3 regions of the Alteromonas sp. DYW1 genome follow, and region 3 is predicted to be linked to each of the others. Evidence: predicted binding sites of a transcription regulator. Region 3 holds the regulator's gene; each other region holds the start of a gene.
The links. The regulator NrdR, encoded in region 3, represses ribonucleotide reductase genes. The targets are predictions, from matches to a motif close to AAACACNANATNTNGTGTTT.

Region 1 (7,262 bases), 890 kb from region 3:
GCGCCGTCTTATTAGCATCCACTCCAGAAGACGAAGTTTTATCTCCAGAACTCTTCGAGCAAGTTTTCGAAGATGAGTTTTCAATTGTTAAACCTTTGCTTGATGCATTGCGGACGGGCAACAGGAAGGAGCTTGAAGATTGCAATGATCTCATTTTCCCAAAACTTGAATGTAGCATGATGAACGCAATAGATAAGCTCGTATCACAACCTCTAGAAAAACCTAAAAGGATTGAACTGGGAGAATCTGATGAGACGAACATCGCTAATTCTGCGATTCAGACGATCGTTTCAATGGGCATTTCCGAGGACATTACGACGCCTCTCGTTACAGATGCATTGGCGAGAAAACCAGACCTTACCTTGATTCAGATAATACAAATGGCGACAACGGCGCTTACACAAACGGGCAAAGAAGAGGCAAGAAGTTCAAAGGATGACTCAAAGCCAGTCTATACAAAACGAGACAGCTGGGGCCAACTTTCTGACCAGGACCTCAGGAAGATTTATGCGGATAAATCAGGACCTATGTATGAGGTGATGAAGGAGGAAGGTCTTATTTACCCTGTCCATAAATTACTGGCTGGATAGCATGCTTGGCTACTTCCCTGTTCCTTATCAGGACGAATTACTGTACAGCATGGTTGCTCGGTATGCGCAACATACTGGCTTAGCTGGTAATCAAAAAGCTATTGTCCGGGAAGTATTTTCCTCTTCAACAGCTGTCGCTGTCCCAGATTTACCAAGCCACTTGAATTCTCTGGTTAATAACATTCAACTTGTGTGGCCGACAACTGTGATGGAGCTTATTAACTCATTCACTTTGGCGCCAATTTATTTACCTTTTCTCTCTCAGCAACAAGCTATGAAAACGATTCGTTCCATGTGCTCAGATTCAGGAGGTGACATTCATACTCGATCTGGTATTGCCGCCAGTGCAGTCAAACAACAGGAATATTTTCGATATTGCCCTCAATGCTTGAGAGAGCAGCGAAGGATTTTCGGTGAGTGCTATTGGCAGCGAATCCAGCAGTTGCCAGCCTTGGTGTTTTGCGGGAGGCATTCATGCTTTCTGGAATACTCAACGATATCCTTCCATCCGAAAGAGAAACATCTTTTTAATGTGGCGAACGAGAGTAAATTGAATGCGGATATCAGACATGTAGAGTTGAAAGATATCGAAAGGGCACTGCATGCCCGGTACGAGCAATTACTTAAGGCTTCTCAATCTAAAGGCCTTGGCTTTAATCGCTGGACATTGTTTTACAGAAATTTAGCAGCTGAACTTGGTCTAGTGAACAAGAGCCGGATCCGCCATCAGGAAATACATAGACTACTCCAGAGGACATGGGCTGGAACAACATTTGAAAATCAATTTAACTATTCAGAAAACAACTACTGGCTGACTAACTTATTTCGAAAACATCGTAAGTCATTTCACCCTTTGCGCCATTTACTTGTTGTCACTGCACTGGTCCCCGAATTGTCTGTCACTAAGTTATTGGAAAAAGTGCGCAGTCTACCTGACAGAATTTTGGTGCCCAACCATTCTAGAAAAAAAGTCACAGTACGGGACGACTTTGCAGAATACAGAGCGAGTTGGGAAGGTATGCTAAAGCAGCACCCGAACGCAGGCGTTAAAGAGCTTAGAAGTACCGAGCGTAGTGGTGCTATCTATGCTTGGTTGTATCGCAACGACAAGAGCTGGCTGATGTCTAATCGGCCAAAACGAAAAGTAAATTCGCAAAGCCACTACGCCGTTAACTACCGTGATTGGGATTCAAAAAACGTTGCGCATCTTGAATCAGTATATGAGGTCATGGCTAACGTGCGTAATAGACCACGTTTTACAAGAACTCGAATCATTAAGGAACTGCCCCGGTCAAATTCAGTTGAGAAACATTTGCCTGATCTACCAGCGACGAGCCAATGGCTCACTGACCATGAAGAATCGGTAGAAGACTTTCACCTCCACAGATTGAGGATTGCTTACGAACAAATGAAATCGAACGATCTTGAGGTGAAACGTTGGCGTTTACTCAGAACAGCTGCAATTCGAATAGAATTAGTAACCCCCAAGATTGAAGCCGAAATACGACGTTTAGAACAAAGTTAAGGATAGCCCGATTTATGTCTAATATTGATGAGATTGGAATTCGCGGAATACCTAAAGAATCAAAGCTAATATTGTTGGGAGATTGGTATCAGAATCCAGGGCAAGAGTGGAAAGTCATTTGTTATTTTTACCGGGATGATCTCGGTTATTTTAGGAAGGGTTTGCCTATCGATCTATTACCAGCCTTAGTGCCCGGAACTGTCTTTCCAAGAACATCAACAGAAAACAAGGTTCAGGGATGGACAGAAACGGTTATGTTGCCTCAGCAGGACAGCTGGAAAAAAGTAGATTTTCGACAACTACCTCGCACCTTAAAACGTGTCGATGATTTTTCAGAACAATTCGACAATTGCGTTCTGTACAGAATCGAAACTGACGAAAAAGTATATTGGTTACCAATAGCAGAAGTCGCACGCATGCTTTTCTTTCATTCTTCAGAAGTGGTGCGCGCTGCTGTTTATCAGGGGAATACCTGGCAACTTGGTAAGTCCTGGTCTGAAGATTGGGTTGGTAACGTTGAGTTGTCTACGAATATCCCTGTTAGGTATATGAATAGCCTACAGTACAGAAAATTCTTCACTTGGTTGCTCTTTGACTCTGACGCGCAAGATAGCTTCGGCTCGATTTTCCAATCAATTAATCAGAATTCAATTATTGAAAACGGCGCAGATCGTTGGACATTTGATTTTACACCACCAAACTTGAGCCATTGCGAAATTTCACTTGCGGGCTATACGGGCAGAGAGCCTGAAGAAAACCAGGTGTTTATTCGTGAAATCAGGTCTGTTTCTGGTCTTAAGGCACCTGACCTTGATGTCGTTTTTTTCTCACACCCAGATGACCACCTTTTACTTAACAAAGACCCTGAAAATAGTGACGAGAAACCTAAACCACCAAATAGACCACCCGTAAATACTAGAGAGCTGGATCCAGACACAAAACCGAACTCAAATAGAAAAAGACACTTGCTGAAGTTAGGCAGAAGCGGCTTGCACTTTGATGTAGAACTCGACACGAGAAGAAGCACAAGGCAGGTAAAAGTGCTACCACCACAAACTGAACCAGATTTGGATGATTTACAGGAGCAACCCCCTGAAGAATTAGCCAACTTGAAGAAAGGGAGTGACAATGGAAAGGGACCAAAGGCGGATGTTGACAATCTTGATCCTCCAGACTTAATCGATGCACCTGAAAAAATTGTGTTCTTTCAATCTATGCTGCAAAAACTGCAGGAAGAGCACGGGTGGCAAATTCAGAGCAGTATAGGAGACGTCCCGAGGAAAAGATGTCGCAGCCAGCATTTGGTTGGAGGTAGGCCTCGTCGATATTGCCATGCTGTAGTTAAGCGAGACAAATCGACGACGATTCAAATATTAGAAATTGAATTAACGTGTAAGCCGAAGAAGGACGGGACATTGGATACTGAAAGCTTATCCACATTATTTTTCCGCGCAGGTGATACCTCCATCACATTTCAAAGAATTCTCGATGAGTTAATGACTGCATATAAGGACGAAGGATTGAATGCAATGAGCTGGAAACGTCAGTTTATTTCGCAGAACACTTCAGTTAAGGAGTACTTGGGGCACCCTGATAACAAGATCACAAACGAGCGAGATGCTCTTGACTCATGGGTAGCTAGAGCAGCAGAAAAAGTGATCGGGATGTAGTAAAGATATATCTACGTAGCTTTCGTGCGAATGGATAGAAGTGCGTTAAGCGCTCAATTACCAGACATTTTTTGCAACCAAGCGTTTTGTGAGAAGATGGAAAAATGATGATCCGCTGTATGCTTTGATCTGGATCAATACTACATATAGTGCATTTAGTGGTTAAATAGCACTATATATAGTTAGCGGGCTATTCAATGCAACCCCTTTTTAACTCACTGGAACCTCAAGTACTGTTTCAAGAAGTACCTGATGAGGTATCACTTGGATTCACGATAACAGGCTGTAAGTTGCGGTGTGAGGGCTGCCACAGCAACGATATTTGGGACTGCACTCTTGGCGAATCACTGACCAATGAACGGTTTGCTGCATATCTAAAGAAATACGAGGGATTTATAACGTGCGTGCTCTTTTTTGGCGGTGAATGGCATGCAGACGCGCTTATTGAAAAGCTCCGTATTGCCAGACAATCACAACTCAAGACCTGTCTTTATACTGGACTACCCAGAGTATCCTCAAAAATCCAAAAACAACTGTCATTCCTGAAAACCGGCAAGTGGATTTTTTCACTTGGCGGACTCGACTCCCCGTCGACCAATCAAAAACTAATAAACGTCAATACAGGCGAATTACTAAACCATAAATTTTGGGAGAATAAGTGTGCTAACACTCGATGATAAACATATAAAACAAAAACTGCAGTTTATCGATAGTTACTTAAATGCTGAAACCGCTGCTGATGGCGCGAAGTTAGACGCCAACGCAAATGTGACAAACAAAAACATTGCCACACTTGAAGCCGAGCTGATGAAAGACTACTTTATTCAGGTAAACCGCGCATTGGTGAGCAATAAGATTAAGGAGCTATTTGGTCATGAACTTGCACTAGAGTATCAGCGACAGATAGAAGCACATGAAATCTATGTGCATGATGAAACCAGTCTAAAGCCTTACTGCACTTCAATTACCATGTACCCATTTCTCTTAAATGGGTTGACTGAACTTGGCGGTGAATCTAAAGCACCACAACATATAGAATCTTTCTGCGGCAGCTTCGTAAACTTGGTATTTGCAATTAGTGCGCAATTTGCGGGTGCTATTGCCACGGTTGAATTCTTGATTTACTTCGACCATTTTGCGCGTCGAGATTATGGAGAAAATTATCTGAATACGCATGCAAAAGAGGTAGCTAACCATCTACAGCATGTCGTTTATGCCCTAAACCAACCTGCGGCTGCGCGGGGTTATCAAAGTGTATTTTGGAACATATCGCTCTATGACGAGTACTACTTTGATTCAATGTTTGGCGAGTTTGTGTTTCCTGACATGAGTAAACCCAAATGGGAGAACATTGAATCACTGCAAGCATTCTTTCTCGAGTGGTTTAACGATGAACGTAAACGGGCCGTGCTCACATTTCCAGTGGTCACTGCAGCGATGTTGACAAAAGATGGGAAAGTCAAAGACATCAATTTTGCAGCGACCTGTGCTAAAGCGATGAGTGAAGGTAACTCATTTTTTGTTTACCAATCCGAAAGTGCCGATTCATTGGCCTCTTGTTGCCGATTACGCAATGAGATAACAGACAATACGTTTTCTTACAGCTTGGGTGCTGGGGGTGTATCGACAGGTTCTATTAACGTGATCACGATTAATATGAACCGATTAATTCAGGATGGCAGAGATTTAAGCACTGAAGTTCAGAAGATACACAAGTATCAAGTCGCTTATCGTAGACTCATCGAGGAGTATAAAGCAGCGGGAGCACTTCCTGTTTATGACGCGGGCTTCATTAGTTTGGATAAGCAATTTTTAACGCTGGGAGTCAACGGACTGGCAGAAGCCGCAGAGTTTGTAGGTATCGAAGTTGGCAATAATCAAAGATACAAAGACTTTGTCAGGACTCAACTGCAAGTCATTTACGAACAAAATCGCGCTGCATCTAAGCACTATAATTGTCAGTTCAACACTGAATTTGTGCCTGCGGAAAATTTGGGAGTCAAAAATGCCAAATGGGATAGACAAGATGGCTATGTGGTTAACAGAGACTGTTACAACAGTTATCACTATCTTGTTGAAAACACAAATACCACACATATTGACAAGTTTATCCTGCATGGAAGAGAGTTAAACCAATACCTTGATGGTGGTTCAGCACTTCACCTCAATCTTGAGGAAACGTTAACCTATAATAACGCCTTAAATCTTCTTAATATTGCTGCGAAAGCAGGATGTAACTATTTTTGTGTGAACGTAAAGATTACGATCTGCAATGTTTGCGAAACTATCGACAAGCGCACTTTACACGTGTGCCCATCATGCGGCTCAGAAGACATAGACCACGGAACTCGGGTGATTGGTTATTTAAAACGCGTGTCTGCTTTTTCTAAAGGGCGGAGGAATGAGCATGCCCTTCGTCATTACCATACTCGCACGCGGCTTCACACATAGACTGACGCATATATCGTGTTTTTACCTATTAAGGGGTAGTTCATTACCCCTTGTGCGCAATGGCATAAAGTTCGATCGATGTGTACGCTTTAGTCAGAAACTTTCAAGGGGCCCATTGTTATGTCTGGTATGTTTTCCGACCTTTTATTAAAAGCGCAAGAGCAAAGCGAAAAGCAGCGCTTGTTGTTTTTGTTCGCAAAAACAGACGAGACCAACAAAAGCAGAAAGCGAGAAGATAAAAAAGGTTCCATTGAACCCAAAATGGTAGTGGATAAACTGCCTGATGAGCTGTCTGAATTTGCCGCTTTAGTGAGGGAGGCAGATAGCATTAACAAAGACTGGGATTTTGTATTTATAGCCAGTCTTGGGGGCGATTCAAATAAGCCTCCTACTACAGATGCTGCGGAACCCTATCTAAACAAAATGACTAACGATGTGATGACCGGTAACAATATTTTTCGCTATGTCGTGTTTGATAGAGACGAAAATCCGATAGAAATCACTGCTAATTAGTAAAGTTATGGATTTGGGTTTCTTTTTGAGTCAGAAGCACATGCTTAACCATGTAACAACAGCGCCAGTTTAAGTTCCAAAGCTATCTCTTGGTTTGCTGCGGTCTGAAAATGGCAAGTTTCTTCTACAACAGGCTATACTTTAAACTAATCTGACGGTTAAATGTCATGGTCGATAACGTTCGAGAAATTAAAGACGGCTTGTTTCCTTTTAATGGTGACGAACTGCATCAACTCACGTTTTTATTGAATTATGCGATCCTGGCACCGTCTCATTATAATGCCCAACCTTGGCGCTTTAGGCTATCCAAATACGGATTGGATATCATTCTCGACAAACAACGAGTGTCCAGGTTTGTTGATCCTCACTCTCGTGAAGCAATAATCAGCTGTGGTGCAGCCATAGGCATGATCGAAGTTGCCGCTCATTATTTTGGCTCTGCGGTCAAAATAAAGTATGAAAACACGACTGAAAGAGACTTGTTGGCGCATATCAATATAGCAGGACACTTCG
Region 2 (7,262 bases), 690 kb from region 3:
GTTGGTTTCGCTAGATTCAAAGGCACGGCTGCAAATTGACCGCGACCGCCACCATGCATAAACAGCACTCGGTAATTAGCAGGGATCTGCATTAACGTTCGTAAATCTTGTTCAGATTCTTCTGCCACGCGCATAAACTCTTTACTGCGGTGACTTATTTCCATAACCGAGGTACCAAGACCCTGCCAGTTAATGAGTTCTGCTTGCGCTTGTTTTAGCACCGCAGCCGGCAGCATTGCCGGCCCCGCGGAAAAGTTATACACGGTGTGTGTCATAGAGCCCTATTCTTCTGATGCAGCGGAATCGCTTTCTTGAGTGGTTGATGCTGCTACGCCGTCTGCGTCGATTGACTCATCGTCGAGCTCATCGGTGGTTATTTCTTCAATCCGTTCTAGCCCCACTACGTTTTCATCGTCTGCAGTTCGGATCAGACGTACGCCTTGAGTATTCCGCCCTACAACGGAAACTTCATTCACGCGAGTACGAACCAGTGTGCCTTTATCACTGATCAACATGATTTCCATGTTGTCATCCACTTGCACTGCACCGACGACTTTACCATTACGCTCAGAAACTTTGATGGACACAACGCCCTGAGTTGCGCGGCTCTTCGCTGGATAGTCAGCTAATGGCGTACGCTTACCATAACCGTTTTCAGTTACCGTCAGGATTGCGCCTTCGCCAGTCGGTACGATCAGCGAAACTACACGTTGACCAGGCTGTAATTTAATTCCTCTCACCCCGGTAGCCGTGCGGCCCATTGGGCGGATCGCTAGAATTTCTTCACCTGTGTCTGGGTCAAGTTTAACCGCTCCGGTTTCAGAATCTCTCGCCTTCTCATTGAAGCGAACCACTTTGCCTTCATCTGAGAACAACATTATGTCATCTTCACCGTTGGTGATTGCTACACCAATTAATTCATCTCCATCATTAAGGTTAACCGCAATGATGCCGTTTGAACGCGGGCGTGAATACTGAGTAAGTGCTGTTTTCTTAACCGTACCGTTGGCAGTTGCCATGATGACAAACTTGTCATCGACAAATTCCTTAATCGGTAATATGGCAGTGATCCGCTCGTCTTCCTCAAGCGGTAGAATATTGATGATTGGACGACCACGCGCATTGCGGCTAGCAAGCGGAAGTTGGTAAACCTTCAACCAATACAAGCGCCCGCGGGTACTGAAACACAAGATATGGTCATGGGTATTGGCCACAAGAAGTCGTTCAATGAAATCTTCATCCTTCATTTTGGTCGCTGACTTACCCTTACCACCACGGCGTTGTGCTTCATAATCCGATAGCTTCTGGTATTTAACATAACCTTCGTGCGACAGCGTCACTACCACATCTTCTTGTTCGATCAGATCTTCAATATCGATATCATGGCTAGCTGCGGTGATTTCGGTGCGACGCTCATCACCAAATTCATCGCGAATGGCTTCTAATTCTTCGCGGATCACTTCCATCAACCGCTCTGAACTGGCCAAGATGTGTAACAGTTCAGCAATCAACTCTAATAGACCGCGGTATTCGTCAAGGATTTTATCGTGCTCAAGACCGGTTAATTTATGCAAGCGCAAATCAAGGATTGCTTGTGCTTGTTGCTCGGTCAGGTAGTACTGGCCGTCACGGATCCCATATTCTGGCGCTAACCACTCTGGACGCGACGGATCTTCATCCCCTGCGCGCTCCAACATCTGGGCAACATCACCTAAATCCCAACCACGTGCGATCAAGGCCTGCTTAGCTTCAGAGGGGCTTGGTGAAGCTTTGATCAACTCGATAATTTCATCAATATTGGCGAGGGCTATCGCTAGACCTTCTAAGATATGAGCTCGGTCCCGCGCCTTACGCAATTCAAATACCGTACGACGAGTAACCACTTCTCGACGGTGCAGAATAAACGCTTCAAGCATTTCCTTGAGGGTAAATACTTTCGGTTGGCCATTATCCAGCGCAACCATGTTGATCCCAAATACAGTTTGCAACTGAGTATTGGCATATAAGTGATTAAGCACGACTTCGGCAGATTCATTGCGTTTAACTTCAATGACAATGCGCATTCCGTCTTTATCTGATTCGTCCCGCAATGCAGAGATACCCTCTACACGCTTTTCTTTAACGAGTTCGGCGATCTTTTCGATTAAGCGCGCTTTATTTACCTGATACGGGATCTCATGCACGATAATGGTTTCTTTACCATTATCTTCAGTCTCGATTTCGGCTCTCGCACGCAGGTAGATTTTGCCACGACCTGTGCGGTAGGCATCCTCAATCCCCTTACGACCGCTGATCATCGCCGCTGTTGGGAAGTCTGGCCCTGGAATGAAGGTCATTAACTCTTCAATCGGCATGTCAGGATTATTGATCAACTCAATACAACCATTAATGACTTCAGTTAGGTTGTGCGGTGGGATATTCGTTGCCATACCAACGGCAATACCAGAAGAACCGTTCACTAATAGGTTAGGTACTTTGGTTGGTAAAACTTCTGGGATTTGTTCGGTGCCGTCATAGTTTGGTACAAAGTTGACCGTCTCTTTATCGAGGTCAGCCAAAAGCTCATGCGAAATTTTTGCCATGCGCACTTCGGTGTAACGCATTGCAGCGGCCGAATCACCGTCCACAGAACCGAAGTTACCTTGTCCGTCCACCAGCATATAGCGCAAAGAAAACGGCTGCGCCATACGTACGATTGTGTCGTACACCGCTGAGTCACCATGAGGGTGATATTTACCTATAACGTCGCCCACCACACGTGCTGACTTTTTATACGGTTTATTGAAATCATTTTTGAGTTCGTTCATCGCAAATAAAACGCGGCGATGCACCGGCTTAAGCCCGTCGCGCACATCAGGCAACGCACGCCCTACGATTACGCTCATGGCATAGTCTAGATAGGAATTCTTCAGTTCTTCTTCGATATTAATCGGAAGGATTTCTTTCGCATTGTCAGTCATAAACTGGCTGTTCCCTTATAGGTTTTATTGGGTCATACCTGCGATACGTTAGCATCAGCGATCGGCAAGCGATCCGGCGCTATGGATTGGAAGAATACAGCAGGCTATGACACGCTTTTGGGTCATACTCCAAGCAGTTGAGTGTACCACTAGATATTCTCAAACTGTAGCCTTAGATGCGCTTCTGATAAAACTTTTAGTGAAGCCTTTACCTGGCTGATTGCAATCGTTAATAATATTGCGGATCAAAGCTAACCAAAGAGCAAAAAATGAGCACCAATGTAGATGCCAAGGAAATTCAAAAATTCTCAGATATCGCTTCTCGTTGGTGGGATCTAGAAGGCGAATTCAAGCCTTTACATCAAATTAACCCATTACGCGTTGAGTGGATAGTTGCGGCTTGTGACGGTCTGTTCGCTAAAACGATCTGTGATGTTGGCTGTGGCGGTGGCATTTTATCTGAATCCATGGCGAAGCAAGGCGCAAATGTTAGTGGCATTGATATGTCACAAGACGCTTTGGAGGTAGCTAAACTACACGGGTTGGAGTCTGGTGTTTCGGTCAATTATACGCTGAGCACAGCAGAAGCCTTTGCTGAGCAACACGCGCAATCCTTCGATGTTGTGACCTGTTTAGAAATGCTCGAACACGTGCCAGAACCGGCTTCAGTCATTCAGGCGTGTGCGCGCTTGGTTAAACCCGGCGGCCATGTCTTTTTTTCTACACTCAATCGCAACATGAAGTCGTACTTAATGGCGATCGTAGGTGCTGAATACGTGCTTAACATGGTTCCTAAGGGAACCCACGAACATGCCAAGTTCATCAAGCCCAGCGAATTGATGAGTATGATTGATGACACCCAATTAACAGTTAAAGCCGCGATAGGTTTGCACTTTAATCCGATATTGCAGAACTATTATTTATCCGATAAAAATTTAGATGTGAATTATCTTTTACATTGTCGCGTTTAATGGCAAAACCACTACATCTAGTTATGGTGTACGCAATTTTAACCTATATATCGATTTCCTCTAGGATCAATGCAAGTTATAAAAATTTGGTTTTAACGCTAAAAAACCCATTGATCTTTAGTAAACATCGCCAAGAAAAGCGGCATAACGTTAGTCCCCACTAACTTAAAATTAATGCCAAGTTTTATTTAACGAAATCCCTATATATTGGGTTGCGTTAACACCGAAAGCGCACTATCTTGTGTTTCAGTTGCTCGCTAAAAACGTATAAAAAAGCAGCGACAAATTTAATTATAAAAATACTAACGATACTCAAACTGAGCTTTATCGCTCTCTGTGTCGTGCGCTAACTCAAATGAATGGCTAAACATCATGAATAATAATCTGTATGTCACTAAACGTAATGGTGAAAAAGAAGCAATCGATCTCGATAAAATCCATAAGGTTATTACTTGGGCTGCAAAAGGGCTGAGTAATGTCTCGGTATCTCAAGTTGAAATTAAAGCGCAAATCCAGTTTTACGAAGGGATCAGCACTGAAGTCATTCACGAAACCTTGATCAAGTCTGCTGCTGATCTGATCAGCACGGATGCACCAGATTACCAATATTTAGCCGCACGTCTCGCCATTTTCCATTTACGTAAAAAAGCCTATGGCCAGTTTGAGCCCCCCACCCTTGTTGACCATGTACAAAAAATGGTGAAGGCCGGTAAATACGACACACATATTCTTGAAGACTACAGCATTGCCGAGCTTGAAGAACTCGATGCCTACATCGACCACTGGCGTGATATGGATTTCAGCTATGCCGCAGTCAAACAACTAGAAGGCAAGTACCTCGTTCAGAACCGCGTGACTGGGGAAATCTATGAATCTGCCCAGTTCCTGTATATCTTAGTGGCAGCATGTCTGTTCGCGGATTATCCCAAAGATACGCGTATGGATTACATCAAGCGTTTCTATGACGCGACATCTAAATTTAAAATCTCGTTACCCACACCCATCATGTCAGGTGTGCGAACCCCTACTCGCCAGTTCAGTAGCTGTGTATTAATTGAAACGGGTGATAGCTTAGATTCAATTAACGCAACGGCCAGCGCGATTGTTAAATACGTGAGTCAGCGAGCCGGTATTGGTATTAATGCTGGCCGGATCCGAGCGCTGGGCAGCCCTATTCGAGGTGGTGAAGCTTTCCACACCGGTTGCTTGCCGTTCTATAAGTACTTCCAAACAGCCGTTAAAAGCTGTTCACAAGGTGGTGTTCGAGGCGGGGCAGCCACCCTATTCTACCCACTCTGGCATCTAGAGGTTGAATCGTTACTAGTACTTAAAAATAACCGTGGTGTTGAAGAAAACCGTGTGCGCCATCTTGATTACGGTGTGCAGTTTAATAAGCTGATGTATCAGCGGATGATCAAGGATCAGTACATTACCTTGTTTAGCCCATCGGATGTACCTGGGTTGTACGATGCGTTTTTTGCGGATCAGGATGAATTTGAGCGCTTATACGTGCAGTATGAAAATGATCCCAGTATCCGTAAGAAACAAATTAAAGCTGTAGAGTTGTTCAGTTTATTTATGCAAGAGCGAGCAAGTACTGGGCGCATTTACTTACAGAATGTGGATCATTGTAATACTCATAGTCCGTTTAATCCGCAATTAGCACCGGTACGCCAAAGTAATTTATGCCTTGAAATTGCTCTGCCGACTAAACCGTTGCAGCACGTTAATGATGAAGAAGGTGAAATTGCCTTATGTACCCTCTCAGCCTTTAACTTAGGTGCGATCCAAAGCCTAGATGAGTTTGATGAATTAGCGGATTTGGCTGTACGAGCACTGGATTGTTTGCTCGACTATCAAGACTACCCAGTACCAGCGGCGCGTAACGCCACTGAAGGTCGTCGTACGCTGGGTATCGGTGTGATTAACTTTGCATACTACCTAGCGAAGAATGGGGTCAAGTATTCTGATCACAGTGCTAATGGTTTGGTCCATCGTACCTTTGAAGCAATGCAATATTACTTACTCAAAGCATCGAATAACCTAGCGAAAGAAAAAGGCGCTTGTCCTAAGTTTAACGAAACCACCTACTCACAAGGCCTAATGCCAGTTGATACCTATCGTAAAGAGCTTGATGCTATTTGCGACGAACCTTTGCATTATGACTGGGATGCATTGCGAGAGGACATCGTAAAACACGGTCTGCGCAACAGTACCTTATCCGCGCTAATGCCTTCGGAGACCTCCTCCCAGATCTCTAATGCAACCAATGGTATTGAACCACCACGTGGTCACATCAGTATCAAATCAAGTAAAGACGGCGTATTGAAGCAAGTCGTGCCTGAATATGAGCGGTTGAAAGATCAATATGAATTGCTGTGGGATATTCCGTCAAATGATGGCTATTTGCAGCTGGTCGGCATTATGCAGAAGTTCATTGACCAAACCATTTCAGCCAACACCAATTACGACCCGAGTAAGTATGATGGCGGCAAGGTGCCTATGAAGCTATTGCTTAAGGACTTGTTGACTACTTATAAACTAGGCGTGAAAACGTTGTACTACCACAACACCCGAGATGGTGCCTCTGACAGCAGCAGTGTTGCAATTACATCAGCGGGCGTTAAACAACCTCAAGCCACTGAAGTAGTCATGGCTGAAGATGACGATTGTGCGGGTGGTGCTTGCAAGATCTAATGCAAGTGCCAAAGCAACAGCAAAGCGCGAACACGTACGAAGAATCGATATAAGAATAGGTTTCCATGAAATATACAACGTTTAATCAAACTGTTACGGACACTATGTCAGAACCCATGTTTATGGGGAATCCGGTGAATGTTGCGCGTTACGACCAACAAAAGCACGAAATCTTTGAAAAGTTAATCGAAAAGCAGATCAGCTTCTTTTGGCGTCCAGAAGAAGTTGATGTGAGTAAAGATCGGGTAGATTTCCAGAAACTGAGCGACGCCGAGCAGCATATTTTTATTTCTAATTTAAAATATCAAACACTGCTCGACTCTGTACAAGGCAGAAGCCCAAATATTGCGCTGTTGCCGATTGTATCTCTTCCTGAATTAGAAACATGGATTGAGACGTGGTCGTTTTTCGAAACGATTCACTCGCGCTCTTATACCCATATTCTGCGTAACTTATTTACCGATCCCAGTAATGTGTTCGATGACATCGTGGTGAATGAGGAAATTAAAAAACGCGCCAGTGATATTAGTCGCTATTATGATGATCTCATTTTCTACACCCAACTTTGGCAAACCTTGGGCGAGGGCTTACACACCATTAATGGTGAAGCGCACAACGTAACTATCCGTGAAAT
Region 3 (7,262 bases):
GAGCATAAAATCGGTACCGTTGACCTCATTAACGGTCAGACTGATACCATCCACCGTTATCGAGCCTTTGTGCGCAATATACTTGGCAAGCGATGCTGGTGCAGTCACCCAAAACTCTATGTACTTGCTATGGTGATTGATTTTGCTAATGGTACCAATCCCATCAACATGTCCAGAAACGATATGCCCACCCAAGCGGTCACTGACTGCCAAGGCCTTTTCTAAGTTGACTCGGGTACCTACCGCATATTGGCCAAAACCGGTGTATTTGAGGGTCTCTGCAGACACATCGGCACTGAACGAATGCTGGTCAAAAGCAACAACCGTTAAACAAACACCATTGGTAGCGATACTATCGCCCAGCGCCACATCTGCCATATCGAGTTTGCCAACATTGACCGTGATACGCATATCATCGCCCTTGTGTTGCAGTGCGGTTAGCGTACCCACGGCACTTATAATTCCTGTGAACATCTCGACTCCAGTCAGTTACGTTTGTGGTCTAAGCACCAATTTAAGGTCATTCCCAAGCCTTTCAACCGTTGTAAGACTGAATGCAGGGACCTGTTGCATCGACTCATAAGTCGGCAACATGATCAGTGGCTTTGCCGTATCTCCCATCAACTTGGGGGCTTGATAAACAATAATTTCATCGACTAAACCCGCATTCAGCATAGCGCCACCCAGTCGATGGCCACATTCCAACCAGACGGAATTAAAAGCGGCTTGCCCCATCCGTATAAGCAGCGCGGGCAAATCAATAAAACCCTGTGTTTTGGCTATCTGCCATTGTAGCACTTGTGCCGCAGGCAAGTGCGCTAATGCATTATTTTCTGCCTCATTGACCACAATCGTCTGCCCTTCTTGCGCCATGATTTGCAACTCACTATGCAGGCGATTTTTGCTATCAATAATGACTCGTGCAGGTTGTCGCACGGCTTGTTGCTGCAATTCTTGAGGATAAAACTCATCTGCAGACAAGCGCACTGTTAATTGTGGGTTATCCAATAACACGGTGTCGGCGCCAGTTAGAATGGCGCAATGTTTAGCCCGCTCGATATGTACATCGCGGCGCGCCTCAGAGCCTGTAATCCATTGACTTTGTCCGTTATGCAGTGCGGTTCTGCCATCCAAACTCGCGGCGAGTTTAAGCGTTACAAAGGGTCGCCCCGTTAACATGCGCTTGATAAACCCGCGGTTTATTTCGCTTGCCTCTGCCTGTGCAATCCCCAGCGATACATTTATGCCTGCCGCTTGCAATTTCGCAATTCCTTGCCCTGCGACTAATGGGTTTGGATCTTGCACAGCGACTACTACACGGCTGATACCGGCTTGAATCAATGCATCCGCGCAAGGGCCAGTGCGGCCATGGTGACTACAAGGTTCGAGGGTGACGTAAGCAGTTGCACCTAGCGCATGCGCTCCGGCGGCCCTCAGGGCGTGTACTTCGGCATGCGGAGTTCCGGCTTGCTGATGAAAGCCCTCTCCGACTATGGTTCCCTGTGCATTTACAATGACGCAACCCACACATGGATTGGGTGTCGTTGTATATTGACCTCGGCGCGCGAGCTCGATAGCCCGTAACATAAAGCTAGTATCGACAACGCGACTATGCATAGAGGTGCCTTGATTCAACTAATCGCCAAGCTTGGCAATCTCTTCACCAAACTCACGAATATCTTCAAATGAACGATACACCGAGGCAAAGCGCACATATGCGACTTTATCCAACTCTTTCAGTGCGTCCATAATTAAGTTGCCGACCATTTCACTACTGACCTCTCGTTCACCAGTCGCGCGTAAAGCCGATTTTATTTTTACAATGCACTGTTCAATTTGTTCAGTACTGACGGGGCGTTTCTCAAGTGCGCGCAACATTCCGGCGCGTAACTTTTCTTCATTGAATGGATCGCGGCTACCGTCCCTTTTGATTACGCGGGGTAAAACCAATTCCGCTAATTCAAAGGTAGTGAAACGTTCATGGCAATCCACACACTCACGGCGCCGTCTAATTTGATGACCCTCGGCGACCAGCCGAGAGTCGATCACTTTAGTATCTTGTGCCGTACAGAAAGGGCAATGCATTCGCTTAGTTCGCGTACACTGGGAAGCGAGTGCACAGCGCAACAACTTCGTCGCGTACACGTGCAATTACAGTTTCATCACCCATATTATCGAGCACATCACAAATCCAAGTTGCCACCTGCTCTGCTTCAGCTTCTTTAAAGCCTCGCCGAGTGATTGCTGGCGTACCTATGCGTAAACCACTGGTGACAAAAGGAGAGCGAGGGTCCTTAGGAACCGAATTTTTATTTACCGTAATATTTGCATTACCCAACGCAGCATCGGCATCTTTCCCGGTGATATCTTTGTCAATAAGGTCTAGCAAGAAAAGATGGTTATCCGTGCCATTTGACACAATCTTATAGCCGCGCTGTTGCATCACAGCAACCATTGCCTTGGCATTCGCCAACACTTGCTGTTGATAAACTTTGAATTCTGGCTCAAGGGCTTCTTTAAACGCTACAGCTTTTGCTGCAATGACATGGCACAGTGGACCACCTTGATTGCCGGGGAATACTGAACTGTTTAATTTCTTATATAAGGTTTCATCGCCACACGATGACAAGATCAAACCACCGCGCGGTCCTGCTAAGGTTTTGTGTGTCGTTGTCGTTACCACGTGCGCATGCGGTAGTGGATTCGGATAGAGACCAGCCGCAACCAAACCGGCAACGTGTGCCATATCAACAAGCAAATAGGCCCCTACCTTGTCAGCAATTGCACGGAACCGTTGCCAATCGACAATCCCTGAATAGGCAGAGAAGCCGCCGATGATCATTTTAGGTTTATGCTCTTCTGCCAACGCCTCAACCTGTGCATAATCGATTTCGCCGGTTTCCTCATTCAAGCCATACTGCACTGCATGATAAGTTTTACCGGAAAAATTAACATGTGAACCATGCGTAAGGTGACCACCATCGGCTAAGCTCATCCCCAGAACCGTATCGTTAGCATCCAGCAGAGCCATAAAAACGGCAGTATTTGCTTGAGAGCCAGAATGCGGTTGTACGTTGGCGTACTCAGCACCAAAGAGCTGTTTTGCGCGTTCTATGGCCAATTCTTCTGCGATATCAACATACTCACAGCCACCATAGTAGCGCTTCCCAGGATAGCCTTCGGCGTATTTATTGGTTAACTGAGAACCTTGCGCTTCAAGTACACGCGGACTGCAATAGTTTTCAGATGCAATCAACTCAATATGGTGTTCTTGGCGTGTATTTTCATTTTCAATGGCTTTGGCGAGTTCCGGATCAAAATCAGCAATTGTCATGTTGCGTGAAAGCATAAAGGCTCCTTAACAGCGAGGTACGGTTACGCGATGTTATTGAACATGCGCTGCGGAAAAATTACGAGCGCATATTCTAGTCATTTTGTTCGCTAAGTATACCGATTTTGTTAGATAGTTGTGGTCTAGTGTAGATTTATTTTTGCAGTTGTTTCTCGAGCTGTTTGACGCGCGCGAACAAATCATCAAGTTGGCGTGCACGCACTGCATTTTTGCGCCATTCGCGATTCGGCATAGCGGGTTGCCCCGAAGAATAGACACCCGCCTCGGTAATGTCACTGGTAATCATCGAGAAACCCGTGATCTGAACCTTGTCAGCAATACTCAAATGCCCATTAATGACAACACTACCGGCAATTACCACGTACTTGCCGATAGTCACGCTGCCTGCCATGCCTGTTTTACCGCAGATACATGAGTGGTCACCGATACGACAGTTGTGTCCAATATGCACCTGATCATCGATAATTACGTTGGTCCCGATAACAGTATCTTCGAGCGCGCCGCGGTCGATGGTCGTGCCAGCACCAATTTGACTGCGGTCACCTACAATCACCGTCCCGGTCTGCGGGATTGCTAACCATTCGCCTTTTTCATTCGCATAACCGAAACCGTCCGATCCAATCACAGTTTGACTATGTACAGTAACCGCTTGACCGAGTTGCACGCCATGATAAATCGTCACGTTAGGATAGATGACCGAATCATTACTGATCTCGGCACCTTCACCAATCACAGTATTCGCACCTATTTGCACGTTATCCCCCACATAAACACCAGCTGCAATCACCGCATTTGGCCCGATACTGACGTTTTCTCCTAACCTTGCAGAGGCCGCTATTGTTGCAGATTGGGCAATGCCGTTAGCCACCCGAGGGGTGTTATCAAATAACTGCGCGATTTTAGCAAACGCCGCATGTGGATTGCTGACAACTAATGCACGTTCAGGGAGGAGGTTTTGATGCTCTTCTGATACTAATACAACACCCGCATTGGTCTCGGCGAGCTCACCTTTGTATTTACTATTGGTGAAAAATGAAACTTGTTGATCATTGGCCGACATCAATGTGTTGACGCCCGTTATTACCTTGCTGTTTAAAACATCATCGGCAACCGATTGTCCGCCCACATGGAGTACCAATTCACTCACGCTGAATTGCGGCATAACTTTTCCTATTCGTGCTTTTATGCCGGGCATTTTAGGCCAATTAGCCTGCGGTTGCTAATTGAAATCAATTCCCAGATGCTGGATTAAGGCACCGCGCAGATTTTATTTACATTTTTATTACAAAAAGCAATCCGATTATTTATCCGCAACGTATTTCCAAAGTATTACAGTGATTCATGCGAACAAAATTCCATGGTGTGAATTTCGTTTCGCCGACAAACATGCGGTCTGCTTAGCCCTGGTATTGCAGAGACTTGGAGGTATATTGTGATTTCTTTTTTGTTTTCGCTATTACTGATCGTAGGCACTGGTGTCGCTGTGTACTTTTTGGGTATTGCCGAACCATCGAACTGGTTATTAATACCCCCTGTGATTGCAGCATGCTTTTTCCTGCTGCTGGGTCGTCTGCCGCGTCCACGGAATTGGCGCCCAGAGACTGCAATTAGGCATTACAATACCGCCAAACATTATTAGCGATTCTGATTTCTCCCTCCTATTGAGCGCCACTATGGCGCTTTTTTTATGTTCCTAGCCGTTTTCGTTTCTGCAACTTTACTGCGGTAAGTGTAGCCATAGTTATGCAATTTTATTTACAATACGCTTTTTACTTAACGTAACGAGAATTTAAATGGCACAGTACGTGTACAGTATGCACCGAGTGGGCAAAATAGTCCCACCTAGCAGGCATATCCTAAAGAATATTTCGCTCAGCTTTTTTCCCGGTGCAAAAATCGGCGTTCTGGGTCTCAATGGCGCAGGTAAATCAACCTTGCTCCGCATCATGGCTGGGGTTGATACTGATATTGAGGGTGAGGCTCGCCCTCAACCGGGGATCAAAATTGGCTACCTACCCCAAGAACCTAAGCTTGATGAAAGCAAAGATGTACGCGGCAATATTGAAGATGCCGTTGCAGACGTAGTTCATGCACTTAAGCGCATTGAGGAAGTCTATGCTGCTTACGCAGAAGAAGGCGCCGATTTTGATGCCTTAGCCAAAGAGCAAGGTGAACTTGAGGCAATCATTCAGGCCAAAGATGGGCATAATCTGGACAATGCCCTAGAGCGAGCGGCTGATGCTCTACGTCTGCCTCCATGGGATGCAGATGTAAGTAAACTATCGGGTGGTGAACGTCGCCGTGTGGCGTTATGTCGCCTATTGCTTGAAAAGCCTGACATGTTATTGCTCGATGAACCAACCAACCACCTAGATGCAGAGTCTGTGGCCTGGTTAGAGCGATTTTTACACGATTATGAAGGGACTGTCGTTGCGATTACCCACGACCGTTATTTCTTGGATAACGTGGCCGGTTGGATCTTGGAATTGGACCGTGGCGAAGGTATTCCTTGGGAAGGCAACTATTCATCGTGGCTTGAACAGAAAGAAGCACGGCTTGAACAGGAAGAACGCACCGAGTCCGCAAGGCAGAAGTCAATAAAGCAAGAACTCGAATGGGTTCGCACCAACCCTAAAGGTCGTCAGGCCAAGAGCAAAGCACGGATGGCGCGCTTCGAAGAGCTTAGTACAGGTGAGTATCAAAAACGCAATGAAACCAACGAGTTATTCATCCCGCCGGGGGAAAGACTCGGGGATAAAGTGCTTGATATTAGCGGCCTAAAGAAGTCCTACGGTGACCGTGTCCTGATTGATAATATGGAGCTCAGCGTTCCGAAAGGCGCTATCGTCGGGATTATTGGTCCTAACGGTGCAGGTAAGTCAACCTTGTTCCGTATGATCAGTGGTCAAGAGCAACCAGATTCAGGGCAGATTGAACTAGGCGAGACCGTACAAATCGCCAGTGTTGAACAATTCCGTGATCATATGAACGGCAACAATACCGTTTGGAAAGAAATTTCTGATGACCAAGATATCATTCGTATTGGTAATTTTGAGATCAATAGTCGCGCGTATTGCAGTCGCTTCAACTTTAAGGGCACCGACCAACAAAAGTTCATCAAAGACTTATCCGGGGGGGAACGTAATCGTGTACACCTCGCAAAATTACTAAAAGCCGGCGGTAATATGTTACTACTGGATGAGCCGACCAACGATCTTGACGTTGAAACCTTGCGCGCATTAGAGAACGCATTGCTGGAATTTCCGGGATGCGCCATGGTTATCTCGCACGACCGCTGGTTCCTCGATCGGGTAGCCACGCACATCCTTGATTATCGCGATGAAGGTAAAACCAATTTCTTTGAAGGCAACTACAGTGACTATGAGCGCTGGTTGAAGGAAAACTTCGGTCAGGATGTGGTAGAGCCGCATCGTCTCAAATACAAACGGATCAGCAAGTAAATCCAAATACAAAACGGCGACCTTAGGTCGCCGTTTTGCAAGTCACTGGATATACCAATCTAACCCTAATGGTCTTCCAATCGATTAAAATCGAAGTAACCAAAACGCACAGGGTCGCGCTGCTGATAATAATCGTGCAAGTCATCGGCGTAAGACCAAAACTGCTCAGATGTGCGCCGGATACCAAAGCGATCAAATAATTGTTCCCTATCCTGTTCGGTTGCAAGCTTTTCAATGGCCTGCACAAAGTCTGGTACTTCGCTAGCCGCAACATCGAAAAATGCATTCGGATGTGAGCTTAAAAAACCGTACCCAACAGTGAGTGAGTCTTCTTCCGGTATTCGCCGTGCTTGCTCTGCAAAGATATGCGAAATGTTACTGTAAGCATTATTGCGAAGTAACGAATAAAAATGGCGTTGCTGCGACTTCTTATCATGTATGCGTATAAA

Region 1: a site for NrdR is predicted at 3,921-3,940, ahead of nrdG (anaerobic ribonucleoside-triphosphate reductase activating protein). Genes of this name have one in related genera too.
Region 2: a site for NrdR is predicted at 4,127-4,146, ahead of nrdA (class 1a ribonucleoside-diphosphate reductase subunit alpha). Genes of this name have one in related genera too.

What each region holds. Positions count from the first base shown of each region.
Region 1 covers NZ_CM186038.1:256,011-263,272, reverse strand. The annotation lists gene AC121Z_RS01200 (ATP-binding protein) at 1-590, shown strand, start outside; gene AC121Z_RS01195 (TnsD family Tn7-like transposition protein) at 592-2,115, shown strand; gene AC121Z_RS01190 (Tn7-like element transposition protein TnsE) at 2,130-3,785, shown strand; gene nrdG (anaerobic ribonucleoside-triphosphate reductase activating protein) at 3,983-4,462, shown strand; gene nrdD (anaerobic ribonucleoside-triphosphate reductase) at 4,446-6,236, shown strand; gene AC121Z_RS01175 (ribonucleotide reductase subunit alpha) at 6,357-6,749, shown strand; gene AC121Z_RS01170 (hypothetical protein) at 6,917-7,262, shown strand, end outside.
Region 2 covers NZ_CM186038.1:1,834,020-1,841,281, reverse strand. The annotation lists gene serC (3-phosphoserine/phosphohydroxythreonine transaminase) at 1-275, opposite strand, end outside; gene gyrA (DNA topoisomerase (ATP-hydrolyzing) subunit A) at 282-2,960, opposite strand; gene ubiG (bifunctional 2-polyprenyl-6-hydroxyphenol methylase/3-demethylubiquinol 3-O-methyltransferase UbiG) at 3,230-3,931, shown strand; gene nrdA (class 1a ribonucleoside-diphosphate reductase subunit alpha) at 4,304-6,628, shown strand; gene nrdB (class Ia ribonucleoside-diphosphate reductase subunit beta) at 6,694-7,262, shown strand, end outside.
Region 3 covers NZ_CM186038.1:1,145,941-1,153,202, reverse strand. The annotation lists gene AC121Z_RS05130 (riboflavin synthase) at 1-474, opposite strand, end outside; gene ribD (bifunctional diaminohydroxyphosphoribosylaminopyrimidine deaminase/5-amino-6-(5-phosphoribosylamino)uracil reductase RibD) at 490-1,617, opposite strand; gene nrdR (transcriptional regulator NrdR) at 1,636-2,085, opposite strand; gene glyA (serine hydroxymethyltransferase) at 2,090-3,349, opposite strand; gene lpxD (UDP-3-O-(3-hydroxymyristoyl)glucosamine N-acyltransferase) at 3,486-4,514, opposite strand; gene ettA (energy-dependent translational throttle protein EttA) at 5,146-6,813, shown strand; gene AC121Z_RS05100 (fatty acid cis/trans isomerase) at 6,879-7,262, opposite strand, start outside.